Regions from separate parts of the Shewanella sp. VK101 genome, predicted to be linked through region 2. Evidence: predicted binding sites of a transcription regulator. Region 2 holds the regulator's gene; each other region holds the start of a gene.
What was found. The regulator LexA, encoded in region 2, represses DNA repair genes until DNA is damaged. The targets are predictions, from matches to a motif close to TACTGTATNNNNATACAGTA.
Positions count from the first base shown of each region.

Region 1: ACSHSR_RS12405 (DNA topoisomerase III) is a predicted target of LexA. The motif match lies at 1,095-1,114, and genes of this name have one in related genera.
Region 3: recG (ATP-dependent DNA helicase RecG) is a predicted target of LexA. The motif match lies at 2,043-2,062, and genes of this name have one in related genera.

Region 1 is NZ_CM151402.1:2,754,352-2,759,883, reverse strand. It holds gene ACSHSR_RS12420 (hypothetical protein) at 1-38, shown strand, start outside; gene ACSHSR_RS12415 (VOC family protein) at 105-479, shown strand; gene ACSHSR_RS12410 (hypothetical protein) at 586-960, shown strand; gene ACSHSR_RS12405 (DNA topoisomerase III) at 1,148-3,184, shown strand; gene ACSHSR_RS12400 (DUF4250 domain-containing protein) at 3,195-3,386, opposite strand; gene ACSHSR_RS12395 (porin) at 3,909-5,081, shown strand; gene ACSHSR_RS12390 (nucleoside-specific channel-forming Tsx family protein) at 5,216-5,532, shown strand, end outside.
Region 2 is NZ_CM151402.1:93,982-99,513, forward strand. It holds partial or broken gene coxB (cytochrome c oxidase subunit II) at 1-502, opposite strand, end outside; gene ACSHSR_RS00430 (cell division inhibitor SulA) at 971-1,462, opposite strand; gene lexA (transcriptional repressor LexA) at 1,459-2,079, opposite strand; gene plsB (glycerol-3-phosphate 1-O-acyltransferase PlsB) at 2,346-4,772, shown strand; gene mtr (tryptophan permease) at 4,772-5,532, shown strand, end outside.
Region 3 is NZ_CM151402.1:4,570,654-4,576,185, forward strand. It holds gene ACSHSR_RS20260 (hypothetical protein) at 1-424, shown strand, start outside; gene ACSHSR_RS20265 (nuclear transport factor 2 family protein) at 471-839, shown strand; gene ACSHSR_RS20270 (ZZ-type zinc finger protein) at 885-1,490, shown strand; gene ACSHSR_RS20275 (YrhK family protein) at 1,667-1,906, shown strand; gene recG (ATP-dependent DNA helicase RecG) at 2,079-4,154, shown strand; gene ACSHSR_RS20285 (DUF3014 domain-containing protein) at 4,343-5,209, shown strand; gene ACSHSR_RS20290 (beta-ketoacyl synthase chain length factor) at 5,454-5,532, shown strand, end outside.

The DNA.
Region 1 (5,532 bases), 2.3 Mb from region 2:
ATCGGCAAGGTCAGGTGCCTTGCGAATGGTTAGGCTAAAAAACAGACTCGCTCTTGCATATCGGCGGCGTTGCCGGCTTGAGCAGATTTCAGGAGACTTGTTTGATGAAAGTGAAACGAATCGTAGCCAATGTGGCTGCTGCCGACCTGGACGCAGGTCAAGTATTTTATGAATCGATTTTTGGTCTTGAGCTGGTTATGGACCATGGCTGGATTAAAACCCTTGGCTCAGCTGAAGAGATGAAAATTCAAATCAGTTTGGCAACCGAAGGCGGCTCAGGGACGCCGGTGCCAGATCTCTCTATTGAGGTGGACAATCTTGATTTGGTGCTTCATCGGCTGAGAGCGCAAAACATAGAGATTGAATACGGGCCAATCTCAGAGCCTTGGGGTGTGCGCCGCTTTTATATCAGAGATCCGTTTGGGAAATTGCTCAATGTACTTCAACATGATCCGGATATACTCCTAACTTCAAATTGAATAGTGAATGATTTTACTTAAATAACCCATTGATTTCACTATGGCCACCCCAGGTGAATTGCTTTTACCCCGGGGCTGAGCGTCGGGCCAATAAGGAATGAAGCAGATGCAGTTACCCATAGAGTATTACTGGTTGAAAGCGCATAAATTTGCAGGACTCATGCCTTGGTGGTTTATCGATGAACCCGGCGGACCCGGGCTGAGAATGGAGTACCAAAAAGAAACCGGGGAGGACTTCTATCCCATCGCCAGGCGGCAAGATAATGACAGCGTCGCCGGGTTTAAAGTGATTGACGGCGAAATACAAAAAGAGCTGGTCTCTGTCCATTTAACCTGGACAGGAAAGCGCGAACAGCAAGGTTTTCCGACCAGGGCCGTGTACAAGGATATTTTTTCCTGGTTGTCAGAAGAAGTCCTTCCCGAAACAGCTGACTGGGTAAGTGAAGAATTCCTGGCGGAGTTTGAGGAGGAAAATAGATAGCTGCGCTGTGTTTAGTTGCTTTGTTTAGTTGCCTTGTTCAATCGCCTTGTTCTATCAACTTTGCCCAATCAAGCTTAGTTAATCATGCCATTACCCACAGAGGGTTTGCAGCCGACAGATGACTTGGCTAGAATTACTGTAATTTTATCCAGTAATACTGTTCAGTGACAGTCAAAGGACGCAGTGGATGATCCTCTATATCGCCGAAAAGCCTAGCCTTGGGCGCGCCATCGCCGAGGTGCTCCCCAAACCCCATCGCAAACATGAGGGCTATATCGAGCTTGGCAACGGTGATTGTGTTTCCTGGTGTATAGGTCATCTGCTGGAGCAAGCTGAGCCGGATGCTTACGATCCCGCCTACAAGTCCTGGCAGTTGGAACATCTGCCGATTGTCCCGTCCGATTGGCAGATTAAACCCAAAGCCAGCAGTCGCGGCCAACTCAGTGTCTTGCGTAAATTGATCAAGCAGGCCAGTGAGTTGGTCAATGCCGGCGATCCGGACCGGGAAGGGCAGTTGTTGGTGGATGAAGTGATTGCCCATCTTGGGGTCAAGGGCGATAAGTTGGCAGCGGTTAAACGCTTGTTGATAAGCGATCTCAACCCGCAGGCGGTAAAACGCGCCCTGGGGCAGATGCGCAGCAACCGCGAGTTTGTGCCATTGTCGACTTCGGCACTGGCGCGTAGCCGAGCCGATTGGCTCTACGGCATGAATATGACCCGTGCCTATACCCTGCAGGGGCGCAAGGTGGGCTATCAGGGCGTGCTGTCGGTCGGTCGGGTGCAAACCCCTGTGCTTGGTTTGGTTGTCCGGCGCGATCTGGAAATCGCTGCCTTTGTGCCCAAACCTTTTTATGAAGTACTGGCCCATCTTAGCACCCAAGAGGGGAGCTGTTTCAACGCCCGCTGGCAGCCCAGTGAGGCCTGTCAACCTTGGATGGACGAGGAGGGGCGGGTGCTCTCCCGCGGTTTGGCGATGAATGTGGTCGGCAGGATCACCGGCCAACCCGGCCGGGTTGACGAGCTGGAGCGCAAGCAAAGACACCAGGCACCGCCTTTGCTCTACAGTCTGTCAGCGCTGCAGATTGATTGCGCCAAACGCTTCGGTATGAGCGCCAAAGAGGTGCTGGATACGGCGCAGTCCCTGTACGAACGGCATAAATTGATAACCTATCCGCGCTCCGATAGCCGTCACCTGCCCAAGGCGCAGTTACAGCTGGCCCCGGCAGTCTTGAATGCCATTACCCAAGGGGCGGCAGAGCTGCTGCAAGGCTGTGAAGCGCCCAATCCCGCCCTTAAGTCCAAGGCCTGGAATGATGCCAAAGTGGACGCCCATCACGCGATAGTGCCTACGGAAAAGACGGCTAACCTCGGGGTTTTATCACAGCGTGAGCGTCAGGTGTATTTGCAGATCGCCCGTCAGTATTTGGCGCAGTTTTACCCTAATTATGAGTACCTTGAAACCCGCGCCGTGATCGACATTGTTGGAGGTTGTTTCGTGGCCAAGGCCAAACAGCCATTGAAACAGGGTTGGAAGCAATTGTTTGGCAAACAAAAAGCCGACGATGAAGCGGAAGATATTCAAACCAGCTTACCTGAGTTGACTCAAGGGCAGATACTGGATTGCCTTAAAGGTGAATTAGTGGAAAAGATGACCCAGGCCCCCAAGCATTTTACCGATGCCACACTGCTGGCGGCGATGACAGGAATAAGCCGCTATGTGAAAGACCCAGAGATCCGCAAAATTCTCAAGGAAACCGATGGTCTGGGCACAGAAGCGACCCGCGCCGGGATCATTGAACTCTTGTTTAAACGTGGCTTTTTGAAACGTCAGGGCAAGAGTATTTTGGCTACCGAGGCTGGCAGCGGGCTTATTCAAAGCCTGCCTGAAGTGGCCACCACGCCGGATATGACGGCGCTGTGGGAAAGTAGCCTGGATGCGATTTGTCACCGTGAGCTTAAATATCAGGCCTTTATGCAACCCTTGATGGCTAAACTGGGCGAGCTTATTGAGCAGGCCAAGGCACAACTGCCTACGGCCTTGAGTGGCGTGAAAAGTACAGGCTTCAAAGGACGTAAACGTCGCAGTGGCGCTTATGCCGGCAAGGCCGGTGCCCCCAAGGGCACAAGCACCAAGAAGAGCACTGGCGTTAAGACCGGAACCGGCAAGCGCAGCTATCGCTCAGCGACCAAGAGCAAAACCAAAGCCCAGTCCGCAACGTCCTGAGAACTTGGGGTTAATTCAAGCGTCGGTATTGGTTGGACAGGGCATGGTACTCGTATCCCAGTGCACTGAGCTTATGCTCGAGCTGGGCAGGTGACAGGTCAAGTTCGTAATAAAGTGCATCTCTGTCCGGGCAGTGCAGTCTCAGTTTCTCATTGACTATGCCCAGCAGTATTTCGGCGGGCAGATGTTGCAGGCTTTCCATATTCCCTCCAGGTGTCAGCGGTTGACTGTTCCATAATGCAATAGAGTTGGCTTGGGTTGCAAATCTTGCCCGAATATATTTAAAGTTTCATAAAATCAATATCTTAATAAAGCAATTTCATTTTCTATTCTCGGCGGTTTTGCCTTTGTTTTATCCCCCTTCTTTATCAACTCTTGTTACATCAAGCATTCGTGATGATTCGAACCGAGTCAGCTTTAACCGTATAAAAATCAAACCGTTACTCTTTCCTGTGTGGCAGTAAACTCTGCTCTTGCCGATACGCATGCATCTCTTTTGCTGCATAAACTGCTCGCTTGTTACAACGATATTTAATTCTTCTCACGGCATTTAACGCCCGCCAACCACGATATTTCACGATTTGTCGATCCAGCTCAGGAAACCAGGGGTTGGGATTGGCTTTTTAACAGCTGGCACGCAAACTGCATCCCTCGAGTAACACATAGAAATATGTCTAATAAATCAGCGTATTAAACGCATTTTACTTATAAAAGGGTAATGAATATGAACAAGAAGATCCTGGCACTTATGATCCCGGCTATGCTGGCGAGTGGCGCTTCTCAGGCTGTGGAACTGTATAACGATCAGACCAACAGTGTGAACATGATAGGTTGGTTGGGTTTTGCCGCCTTCAATGATGGTCATGAAACCTCTGTTATTGATAACTTCTCTCGCGTAGGTTTCCGTTTTGACCGTCAGGAGCGTAACGGTTGGCGCGCCTTTGCCCACACAGAGTGGGGCATCAACATGGTGACCAGCGATGACGGCCTGATCTACACCCAAGGCCAGGGCGGCGGTCAGATGCGTGCCGAGAAGAACAGTGACTTCTTGTTCAACCGCTTGGGTTATGTGGGTATGGCTCACGATAAGTGGGGTACTCTGACTTTCGGTAAGCAGTGGGGTGCATACTATGATGTGGCTTACACTACCGACGTGCTCAATGCCTTCACTGGTTGGTCTGTAGGTGCCTACACCTTTGGTGACGGTGGCCTGACCGGTGCCGGTCGTGCCGATGCAGCCTTCCAGTATCGCAATACCTTCTTCGGCAAGCTGCATATCGCCCTGCAGTATGCTTCCAAGCAAAATGACGATGTTGCCCTGTTTGACGAAAACGGCGCCGCTCTGAACGATGGCTCTGAGCTGAGCTTTGACTCCAGCTATGGTGCCAGCGTGACTTACTATGTGACCGATAAGTTCAAGGTTCTGGCCGGTTTCAACCGTGGCGACTTTGAAGGCAACCTGGCCGGTGTTGCCGTTGATGATACCAACCAGATCGTCGGTATCGGTGCCCAGTACGGCAGCTTCTACCAGTATGCTCCAGGCCGTGACGCCGATGGTTTGTACGTGGGCTTCAACGCTCACAAGAGCAAGCAAAACGAACTGGTTGGCGGCAGCCTGTACGATTCCACCGGCGGCGAATTCATCCTTGCTTACCAGTATGACAACGGCTTTGTTCCTTCTCTGTTGCTGAGCTATCAGGATCTGGACACAGATGCCAACACCGCCATCCAAGGCGATTGGACCCGCCAGTTTGCGGTTCTGGGTCTGCACTACCGTTACAGCCGTGACACTGTGATGTATGCCGAAGCCAAGATTGACTTCAGCAGCATGGATGACAAGTCCTGGGAAGATCTGCAGGACAACAACTATGCGGTAGGTATCCGTTACTTCTTCTAAGGGGCTCCCTGTATTTCCCTGCACAGGCCACCTTAGGGTGGCCTTTTTTTTATTCACGAGCTTATCCATTGCATAGGACAAGGGAAACTAGATGCCATCAAGGACATGAGTCCAGGGTGTGAAGGAGACTCTGATTGAACAAGGAAAAGATGAAACTCAATAGTAAAATAATCGGGTTGGCCGTTACCTTGCTTGGCGGTTTTGGCATGACTGATGCCGGCGCATCGACTCAAATAGAAGCCGGATATCTGGGCTTTACGAGTGCTACCCGTGACGATAATCCCGGAGCTTTCAACCAAAGCTTTGCGGCGCTCAGTCATTTCAGTCGTGACGAGCGCAACACTTTTTATCAGATGCTCAAGGTGGAAAACCCCGGTAAATGGGTAGCGGATAAACGGGTCGCCTTCAAGTCATTGACGGTTTGGCATTATCGGCTCAACGAAGAGCGTAC
Region 2 (5,532 bases):
CGACTTCAAGTAAGTAGTGCTCGCCCTTGGCTTCCTGGCCTTCTATCTGGGATCTCGGCGTTGCCAATATGCTGAAGAAGTCGATGTCTTCGCCGAAATAGCTGTAGTGCCATTTCCATTGCGAGCCGGTGATCTTGACCGTCAGGTCGGCATCACTGGGATCTTCCATGGCAATCAGCGTTTTGGTTGCGGGGATTGCCATCAGGATCAGGATTAAAAAGGGGATAAGCGTCCAGGCAATTTCTACCTTGGTACTTTCATGGAATTGGGACGAGACTGCCCCTTTGGACTTCCTATGGTTGATCATGGCGTAGATCATCACGCCGAATACGACCAAACCTATGGCGCAACAGATATAAAGAATGATCATGTGCAGGTGATACACCTTGCCACTGATCTCAGTTACCCCTTGAGTCATATTCAAGGGCATATCTGCCTGAGCGCCTGGAGACAACAAGCTGACGCACAACAAGGTCAGCAAAACACACAGCCATTGCTTCACAAGACATCTCCTCTGTCAATTGCATTCGCAACTACAAAGAAGAGTCACACAGTAAGTCTTTGCTCTATGCAAACTCTTCAGTTCCCAAAAAAGCAACGATGACTTCAAAGTGCGGCGGCGGTTTCACTTAGCTCTAGGTATACAGGTGGTGACCACTGTTGCACTTACCGCTGAATATACTCAGCATTTCCGGCGACGGCACCACTCGCTATGAATCGAAATGGGGCGGTCAACCTACGACGAATTGCATGGAGATAACACAATCGTTGTTCTTACATTACTTGTAGATTAAATATTGATCAAGATCACGATGTTTTCTAACTATATGAAAAAAAAGCGTCTGTTAATCCAGAGGTGAATTCTGTGTGAGTAGCAGAGCTGCGCGGTTTGCCGCCGATTGACAGGGGAAGGCATTGCACCAAAAAGGCACAGAAAAAAGGCCATCCCAGGGATGGCCTTTAAACACAATCAATGGATGGAGTGGGTAAGTTCGTTGAGGTGGTTATCCACCTCTTTCGCCTGCTGTCCCGTTTCCAACACTATGCCCATGGCTCTGGCGTTACGGGCGACCAGCTGCAATCGGCGGTTATCACGGGCATCCAGGCTGTCTATCCAACTGATCACTGCACTGGAGGTGCCGTTGGTCAGGGCTCTTTCCGTTGCCCACAAGGCTTCTACTTCATCCTTGGTGCGCACCAAGAGTACTCTATCCATTCTGACACCGGCCCTTGCTAAGGTTTCTTTGTAACCTATGCTGGCCGGGGCGTTAATCAAGACTATCCAGCGTCCCTGTTGACTCAATTGCGCCAATTGAGGGCAGAGGCGCAATAATTCCTGACGTCCCTGGCTATGGCTGGCCAAGCTGGAGATACCGGTATGTTGCCAAGGCTGATTGCCGGCAATACCGGTGTCTGTCCACAGGCCTGGGTGTCTTGGGGCGTTGCCAGTCATTATGCTCATAGCCAGTCTCCATTGCGTATTATCCCTACCGCCAGTCCTTCAATGGTCAATGGCTGGAAAGTCAGGTCGACTTTTATTGGGGAGTAAGCCTCGTTCTCGGCATGTAGATAAACCACATTACCTTTCTTTTCAAAGCGTTTCACAGTTACATCGTCTTCAACCCTGGCCACCACGACTTGACCGTTACGGGCTTCCTGTACCTTGTGAACCGCCAGGAGATCACCTTCGAGAATACCTATGTTCTTCATGCTGTCGCCGCGTACCCGTAGCAGAAAGTCGGCATTGGGGTGGAACATGCCAGGGTCGACCTGGTAATACTGCTCAACGTGTTCCTGAGCCAGTATGGGTTCACCGGCGGCAACCTGACCAATCAGGGGCAAGCCTGTTTCTGACTCCGCTTGTTCATCATGAGGCAGGCGAATACCACGAGAGGTGCCTGGCATGATCTCAATACAGCCTTTCTTGGCCAATGCCTTGAGGTGTTCCTCGGCGGCATTGGCGCTCTTGAAGCCCAGCCGGGTGGCAATTTCGGCCCGGGTTGGCGGCATGCCGGTGTCGGCTATATTGCGTTTAATCAGTTCCAGAATCTGTGCCTGGCGCGGTGTCAGTGGTCTCATGGTGATTCCTGTTTTTTCATACAGTACCTGTTAGTATATACAGTATTTTTATCAGTGCAAGTATTAACCAAAACTGAAACTTTTAGGGAGTGGCTAAGTAAGCCATTCGGTGCTTTGGTTTTAACGGCTTGGCCCATGCAGCATGGGGAGTTCAAGGCATTGGCCAGAGGAACTGCCGGGGCCGGTTCGCACCTTCCCTAGCTAAGGTTCAGGAAATTCTGGTATTCTATTGGGCTATTGATTGTGGCTCAGACACTGAAAAAAACATGTCCAAACAAGATTCATTCTGGTTTAAATCTCTTCGCTGGCTCCAAAGCAAGCTGGTGCATACCACTGTGGTGCCTCAGGATCCTTTCGCCGATTTGAACCTGGATCCGGCTAAGCCGATGGCCTATGTAATGAAGACGGAATCTGTCAGTGATATTGCGGCATTGGCGGAAGTCACCCGTAAGTTTGGTTTGCCTTGTCCTTATGAGGCACTCAAGGTTGATGATATTACCGTTCCCCGAGTCGTCTGCCTGGAAGGAGCCAAGCCCCTATTCGGCAAGCGCAAGAGCAACAAGCCATTTCTCAGCTGTTTCACTTCTCTGCTGAACCTGCATCAGGCCAATCCACAACTGGATATTCAATTGGTGCCAGTGAGCCTCTATTGGGGCCGCACTCCGGGTAAGGAAGATGACAGCATGCGTGCCGCCGTATTTGAGCGGGAAAATCCCACTTGGCTGCGCAAGTTTCTGATGATCCTGTTTCTGGGGCGCGACAACTTTGTGCAGTTTTCCAATGCCGTGTCGTTGCGGCTGATGGCCGATGAACATGGGACCGACAAGGCTATTGCCCATAAGTTGTCACGGGTGGCCAGGGTACATTTCCGCCGGCAACGCAAGGTGATGACTGGGCCCGTGCTGCCCAACCGTCAGGCTCTGTTCAATGAGTTGCTGCGTTCGGAAACGCTGAAAAAGGCGATTAAAGAAGAGGCCGCTGCCAAGAAGATCCCCGAGGCTAGAGCCAGGGAGATGGCGGAAGAATACCTCGATGAGATTGCTGCCCACTATTCCGACAGCCTGGTGCGTATTGCCGAGCGGATCCTCACCTGGTTGTGGAACAAGCTCTACAAGGGGATCAACATCAAGGGCGCCGAGCAGATACGCCAGCTGCACCACGATGGGCATGAGATAGTTTATGTGCCTTGCCACCGCAGTCATATGGATTACCTGCTGCTCTCCTATATTCTCTATTTTCAGGGTATGGTTCCGCCCCATATAGCCGCCGGTATCAACTTGAACTTCTGGCCCGCCGGGCCCATGTTCCGCCGCGGTGGTGCTTTCTTCATCCGCCGCAGCTTCAACGGTAACAAGCTTTATACCGCTGTGTTCCGCGAGTATCTGGATCAGCTGTTTGCCAAAGGCTATTCGGTCGAATACTTCACCGAAGGTGGCCGCTCTCGTACCGGGCGGCTGTTGTCACCCAAGACAGGGATGCTGGCGATGACAGTCAACTCTGTGCTGCGGGGCATTGAACGGCCGGTGACTCTGGTGCCCGTGTACCTGGGCTACGACCATGTCATGGAAGTGGCCACTTACCACAAAGAACTCAGCGGCAAGAAAAAGCAGAAAGAATCTGTTTGGCAGGTGGTTGGCGCCTTGCGTAAGCTGGGCAATTTCGGTCAGGGGTATGTGAACTTTGGTGAGCCTGTGACGCTGCAAAACTTCCTCAGTGAAGCGGCGCCCAACTGGCGCGAAGAAGTGGCGGCCGATCCCGAGCAGAAACCCAGCTGGCTGACCCCGGCGGTTAATACTCTGGCCAATAGGGTGATGACTCATATCAACGATGCCGCCGCTGCCAGCGCCGTGACTCTTACCAGCCTGGTACTCTTGTCATCAGAGCAGAATGCGCTGGAGCGAAGCCAGTTGGAACGTCAGTTGGACTTGTATCTGGATCTGCTCAAGGAAGTGCCATATACCCAGTACACTTCTGTAGCTGAGGGCGACGGTAAGCAGTTGCTGCAACAAGGTCTGGAGCTGAATAAGTTCACGGTTCAGGAAGATGAACTGGGCGATATCATCTCAATCGACGAGTCGATTGCGGTAACCATGACTTACTATCGCAACAACATCATTCACCTGTTTATGGTGCCTTCTTTGCTGGCCAGCTGCCTGGTGCGCCTGGAGCAGTGCTGCCGCGCTCAGATGCAGGCGGTGCTTGAGGATTTCTACCCTCTGCTGCAGGCCGAGCTGTTTATGGGTAAGGCCGATGTCAGTGCCTATGCCGATCAGCTGCTGGATCGTTTCATTGCCAAAGGTTTGGTCGCCGAAGAAGCCAATGGTTTCCGGGTGCTGGAAGCCGGGATAAATCCGCTGGCGCTGCTGGCTGAAACTATGAGCGAAACCCTGCAGCGCTACGCCATCATCCTTAATTTGCTGGCCGCTCACCCAGGTATTGAGCGTGGCGATTTGGAGCGCGAAAGCCATAAATTGGCCAGTCGTCTGGGCGCGCTGCATGGGATTACGGCCCCCGAGTTTTACGACAAGAAACTCTACGGCATCTTGAGTATCAAGCTCAAAGAGCTGGGGTATCTCACCAAGGAAGATACCCGCCATGATATAGAACGAACCCGGGATTATGCCAACCAGTTGTTGCGTCCACAGGTCAAGCAAACCATAGTCGACAGCGTCGCCGCCGAACAGGAGGCCTGATGGCCAATCATATGAATGCGGCGCCTGCCAAGGCGTCTTTGCTGGGCGGCGCCATGATCATCGCCGGGACCACGGTCGGTGCCGGGATGTTTTCCCTGCCGGTAGAAGGCGCCGGCATGTGGTTTGGCTATTCTGTGCTTATGCTGCTGGGGGTGTGGTTTTGCATGTTCATGTCCGGGCTGCTGCTGCTGGAAACCAACCTGCATTTTGAACCCGGTGCCAGCTTTGACACCCTCACCAAGGAGACCCTGGGGCAGTTTTGGCGGGTGCTTAACGGTGCTTCGATAACCTTCGTGCTCTATATTCTCACTTATGCCTATATCAGTGGCGGCGGCTCCATAGTCAATCATAGCCTGGAAGGTATGGATATCAGCCTGCCGCAGAGTTTTGCCGCCTTGGTGTTTGCCCTGGTGCTGGCGCTGGTTGTGCTTATCAGCACCAAGGCTGTGGATCGGATCACTACCATAATGCTGGGAGGGATGATCATCAGCTTCTTTCTGGCGATAGGCAATCTGTTGATCGGCGTTGATACCAGTAAGCTACTGCTACCTAATGGTGAGAGCAGCTATGGCTCATATCTGTGGGCGGCCATTCCTTTCGGCCTGGCTAGTTTTGGTTATCACGGTAATGTGCCGTCTCTGGTGAAATACTACGGCAAACAGCCGGGCACCATAATTAAGGCGATTTTTGTTGGTACCTTTATCGCCTTGGCTATCTACCTGTGTTGGCTGGTGGCAACCATGGGTAATATTTCCCGCGG
Region 3 (5,532 bases), 480 kb from region 2:
AGCCATTCATGCCGAAGGAACAACAGAAGTTTCAGTCAGCGCTTCGGCCAAACCCGTGTGGAACAACCAACCCTTCTCAGTGCATGGAAAACAAAAACTCAAGGGTAGCGCCCAACTGCAAACCGAACTGGCCAAGCGCTGCTCGCCGCCATCTGACCCTCAGCCCTTGGTGCTATTTCTGGCGGCTTTCCCCGGACTACTCTTGGGCGGCTACCTGGGGTTTCAGGCAGGCAGCAACTGGAGCAGTTTTTGGCTGGGAGTGCTGTGCTTTTTTGTCTCCTGTTTTACTCTGATCCTGAGCGCCGATTGGCTGTGGAAAAACTACTTGGGAGGGCGAAAGTCGATGCAGCAATACCAGGCGGCACTAAATCAATGGCAGAACTCCTGGTACTGTGGCAAGTGTGCCAAAGTCAGTATTTTTTAAACCTTCTTGCCTCTTTGCCGTCACTCATCAGGCCTTGGGAATAACCATGAATCACATCTCAGACATTCAACAACTGGAAAGCCAACTGCGCAGCGCCATGTTGAATTCGGATATCAATTTGCTGGATAGACTGTTGTCGCCTCAACTGATATTCACCAATCACCTGGGGCAAGTGCTCGGCAAAGCAGAGGATCTGCATGCCCACAGCTTAGGCCTGCTCAATATCACTCGGATAGACACCCTGGCCGAAGAGATACGGCTGCATCAGGAGACTGCGATAGTATCGGCAGAGGTGAATATTCAGGGCAGCTATGCCAAAACGCCAGCCAACGGCCGTTTTCGCTTTACCCGGGTTTGGCTGCACAGGGCAAGCGGCTGGCAACTGATAGCGGCTCACTCGAGCCTACTGGCTTGAGCACTGGGTTTTACGACAAACTACTGATTTCATGGCGACCATTTTATGACCAAAAACCCACAGCAGGCCAGGCTCTGCCAATATCAGCAGCATATGCTGATGACAGAGATCGAGGCTGAGCCGGGCAAGTTGAAACTCATCTGGCGCAGCAGGCAAACGCAACTGAAATACGCGCTTTGGGGACTATTATTGATGCTTGCCGGAATACTGGGAGTACTGGTGTTGGACCCCGCCAGACAGGACACTTGGTTTACAACTGCCATCATAGCCATAGTGCTGGGGCTCAGCGGTATCATCATGGGCCTGAACCTCTACCGCCAGCTCAAACCCGTAACTTTGGATCTGCAACAGGGCTGCTTCTTCCGAGGCAGAAAAAGCAAGCCTCTCAGTCAACTCTGCCGCATAGAGCTGCAACGCAATACCCATAACGAAAGATCCAGAAGTCACATGCTTGAACACCTGACTGACGAAGAGCTCATAAGTGTCAGCGTGGTACTCTGTTTTGCTGAGCGTGAGCGACTCGGTTTTGGCCTGTTCAAACCCCAAAAGCAGGCCACAGACAAGGCCAGAGCCTACGCACAAACACTCGCCGAACTGATAGGCTTTAACGGTGAAATAACCGTTAGCCAGGGTTCAGGCCTGGGCCGTTAAGTTACGCTACTCTTTTGCCAAGCCTGCCGAATCCAAGATGCAAGTTGTTAACTTAATCTTATGGTTATGTAGATATATTTATTCTCATTAAAACAAATAATTAGGGAATTAGATTTGCACTCGGAAGGTAGCAGCGTTAAGGTATCGCGGCAAATCATAACTACCAAGAAGGAACCATGATCGACAGTAAGCAGCGATATTTTGCCGAGCAAGATATCAAAGCCCCCGCCACCCCTCTTCCCAAACACGCCTTGTTCAATACCCTAAGCGACCTGATAGTCGCGCTCTGTTTTCTACTGGGCAGCTTCTTTTTTCTCACCGATGTTCACACCCTTATCGGCGCCTGGCTGTTTGTAATAGGCAGTGTTCAGCTACTGATAAAGCCCCTGGTCACCCTGCTGAACTGGTGGCACTGACAGATTAATCCGTCACAAATATATCAGGGCTTTTGCCATACACCCGCCCACCCAGGCAGAAGCCCTGCCGCCATTGCGCCACACTTTACCCGGCCGATAAAAGCAACGCATTGCCAAGGGCTATTTCTCTGATAGTATATGTATAAATTCACAGTAATCCGGTGCTAAAGGTTTGCAGAGACTGGATCTTATTGCTATCACCGAGCTCAAGGGCGTAGCCGCTAAAATGGCTGAGAAACTGCACAAGCTCGGAATCAACACGGTACAGGATCTGCTGTTCCACCTGCCGCTGCGCTATGAAGACAGAACCCGCATCTACCCCATAGCCAGCCTCACACCCGGCAGCTACGGCACCATAGAAGCCGAAATCCAATCCAGCCAGATCATCAATGGCCGCAAGCGCATGTTGATCTGCAATGTCCGTGATGACAGCGGCACCATGACCCTGAGATTCTTCAATTTCTCAGCCGCCCAGCGCAATGCCATGCAACAAGGACTGACTATTAGAGCCTACGGCGAAGTACGCCGTGGTAACCACCAGGCCGAGATCATTCATCCGGATTACAAAATACTCAAGGGCGACGAACCGCCCAACCTCAGCGAGACCCTGACACCCATCTACCCCACCACTGAAGGGCTCAAGCAGGCCAGCTGGATGAAATTGACCGAGCAGGCTCTAAGCCTGCTGCAGGACGATGGACTACAAGAGTTGCTGCCCGAGGCGCTGCGCCCCAATCAGCAAAGCCTGGCCCAGGCGGTGCGCACCCTGCATAGGCCCCCGGCGGATGTCGATATCTACCGTCTGGAACAGGGGCAACACCCGGCGCAGCAACGCCTGGTGCAGGAAGAACTGCTGGCACATAACCTGTCTATGCTCAAACTCAGAGAGCGCAGTAATCATGACAAAGCCGTGCCTTTGCCCGCCACCGGCGCTTTACTCAATCCCTTCCTCGCCGCCTTGCCCTTTAAACCTACGGGGGCGCAGCAGCGAGTGGTGGCAGATATCGGCCGTGATATTGAAAAGCCACAACCCATGATGCGCCTGGTTCAGGGCGATGTTGGCTCGGGCAAGACCCTGGTGGCGGCCATGGCCGCACTGCAGGCGATAGAAAACGGTTATCAGGTGGCCATGATGGCGCCCACAGAGCTGTTGGCCGAGCAACATGCAATTAATTTCAGTCAATGGCTGGAGCCATTGGGGCTCAAAGTCGGCTGGCTGGCGGGCAAGCTCAAGGGCAAGGCCAGGGCCCAGTCGCTGGAGGATATCGCCTCCGGCAGTGCCCACATGGTGATAGGTACCCACGCCATCTTTCAAGAGCAGGTACAGTTTCACAAGCTGGCGTTGATCATCATAGATGAGCAACACAGATTCGGCGTACATCAGCGCCTGGGGCTGAGAGAGAAAGGCATCAGCCAGGGTTTTCATCCCCACCAGCTGATCATGACGGCGACCCCTATTCCCCGCACCCTGGCAATGACCGCCTATGCGGATTTGGATACCTCCATCATCGACGAGTTACCGCCGGGGCGTACCCCGGTCACCACAGTGGCCATCAGTGACAGTCGGCGTCAGGAGGTGATCGACAGGGTACGTCAGGCGGCGCTCAATGACGGTCGCCAGGCCTACTGGGTCTGCACCCTTATCGAAGAATCCGAAGTGCTCGAATGCCAGGCAGCCGAAGACACCTGCGAAGAACTGCGTACCGCCCTGCCGGAGCTGAGCATAGGCCTGGTACATGGCCGAATGAAGAGCGCTGAAAAACAACAAGTCATGGACAGCTTCAAACGCGGCGACCTCAAGTTGTTGGTGGCCACCACAGTCATTGAAGTGGGGGTCGATGTGCCCAACGCCAGTCTGATGATCATCGAAAACCCGGAACGGCTCGGGCTGGCACAGCTGCACCAGTTGCGCGGCCGGGTCGGTCGCGGCGCCGTGGCCAGCCACTGCGTCCTGCTGTATAAGGCACCGCTGTCACACACGGCTACCAAACGGCTTGGAGTATTGCGTCAGAGCAACGACGGCTTTGTCATTGCCCAAAAAGATCTGGAGATCCGCGGCCCGGGTGAAGTGTTGGGCACCCGCCAGACAGGTATAGCCGATATGAAGGTGGCCAATCTGGTACGGGATCAGGCGCTTATTCCCCACATCCAGAAACTGGCTCGCCACGTGATGAGCCAGGCACCGGAGAATGTCGATGCCATCATTCAGCGTTGGCTGGGCGACCGGCAGCAGTATGTTCAGGCCTAGTGCGCTAAAAACGTCACAAAGTTGCCGAGAGTTCAGCCGGGGTTCAAGTCAATCACCACAGGATCTGCTCTACTGGCAATATTTCACAAATAAATCCTGCTGCCAGGCGGCCGAACGCTGGACAAGATGGCCAATATTTGCAGAATGGGAGAGGCGCTGCCTCACAGGTATCAATGAAAGGAAATCCAATGCAAGTCAATCAAGAAGATAGAATCGCGCCGCAGGAAAAGTCCTCTGGCAACAGTGGCATTGCTATCATCCTATTGGTGTTGGTATTGCTGATTGCAGGAGGAGCCTACTACTATTTCAGCGGCGAACAAGAGCCGCAGCAAGCAGCAGAGCCCACCCAGGTTGAACTCCCCGAACCCGCTCCCAGCGAACCGCTGCAAACCCAAGTCCCGGTGCCTGAACCTGAAACCGTACCCGAGCCAGAACCTGAAGTGGTTCAGCCCGAAGTCGAGCCGGAACAACCTCTGCCTTCACTGGCCGAAAGTGATGAATATGTTCATGAAAAGGCCGTGGCAATGGCTGATGGCATGAAGATAGAGCCACTGCTGGTTGAACAAGATCTGGTACGCCAGTTCGTGGTGTTTGTCGATAATCTGGCCCAAGGCGAACTGGCCCGTAAAACCAGTCCGATGAAAGGCCCGAGCGACACCTTCACAGTATCTGAAATCTCCAACAAGACCTATCTGGATCCGGATAGCTACCACAGATACGACCTTTACGCCGACTTCCTCACCGGCCTCAACGACGAGCAGTTGCTCAACACCTATCGTCAGTTGTCGCCGCTGCTGGAGCAGGCCTTCGATGAGCTGGGTTACCCCAATCTCAAATTCGATGAGCGGATGCAACAAGCCATCAAGGTGCTGTTGGCAACCCCAGTGATAGAAGATCCTATCGAGCTGTACGCCATCAGCGTGAACTACAAGTTTGTCGATCCCAAACTGGAAACCCTGCCCAACGCGCAGAAAATGCTGGTACGTATGGGTCCCGACAACACTCGTAAGATCAAGACGGTACTGCGGCGGCTGCAGAGCCAGCTGAGCAACTGAGCGGCATCTGAATCACCCGGCGCCCGCCGGGTGATTCCCTTGTTAGCGAAAAGTTGTAACTGATCTTTAGCTGTAACCTAAACCCCTTCTTAAAACCCGTACTTTCAGTGTAGAATATGGCCCTTTGTACCGGTGTTTCAGAGGGAACGGGCAATCGGTACGGCGGTCGCATTCCGACCCGACAGATTCACTCCCTCACGACCCGTAAGGGATAGCAACAAAGATCTGTGTCAGAGGCAAAGCAGTGCAACTAGCGTTCAGTATTCTCTCCTGGGGAGCCTGGTCCCCGGAGTATCAACAGCAGCAAGATTGGCAGCAGTGGC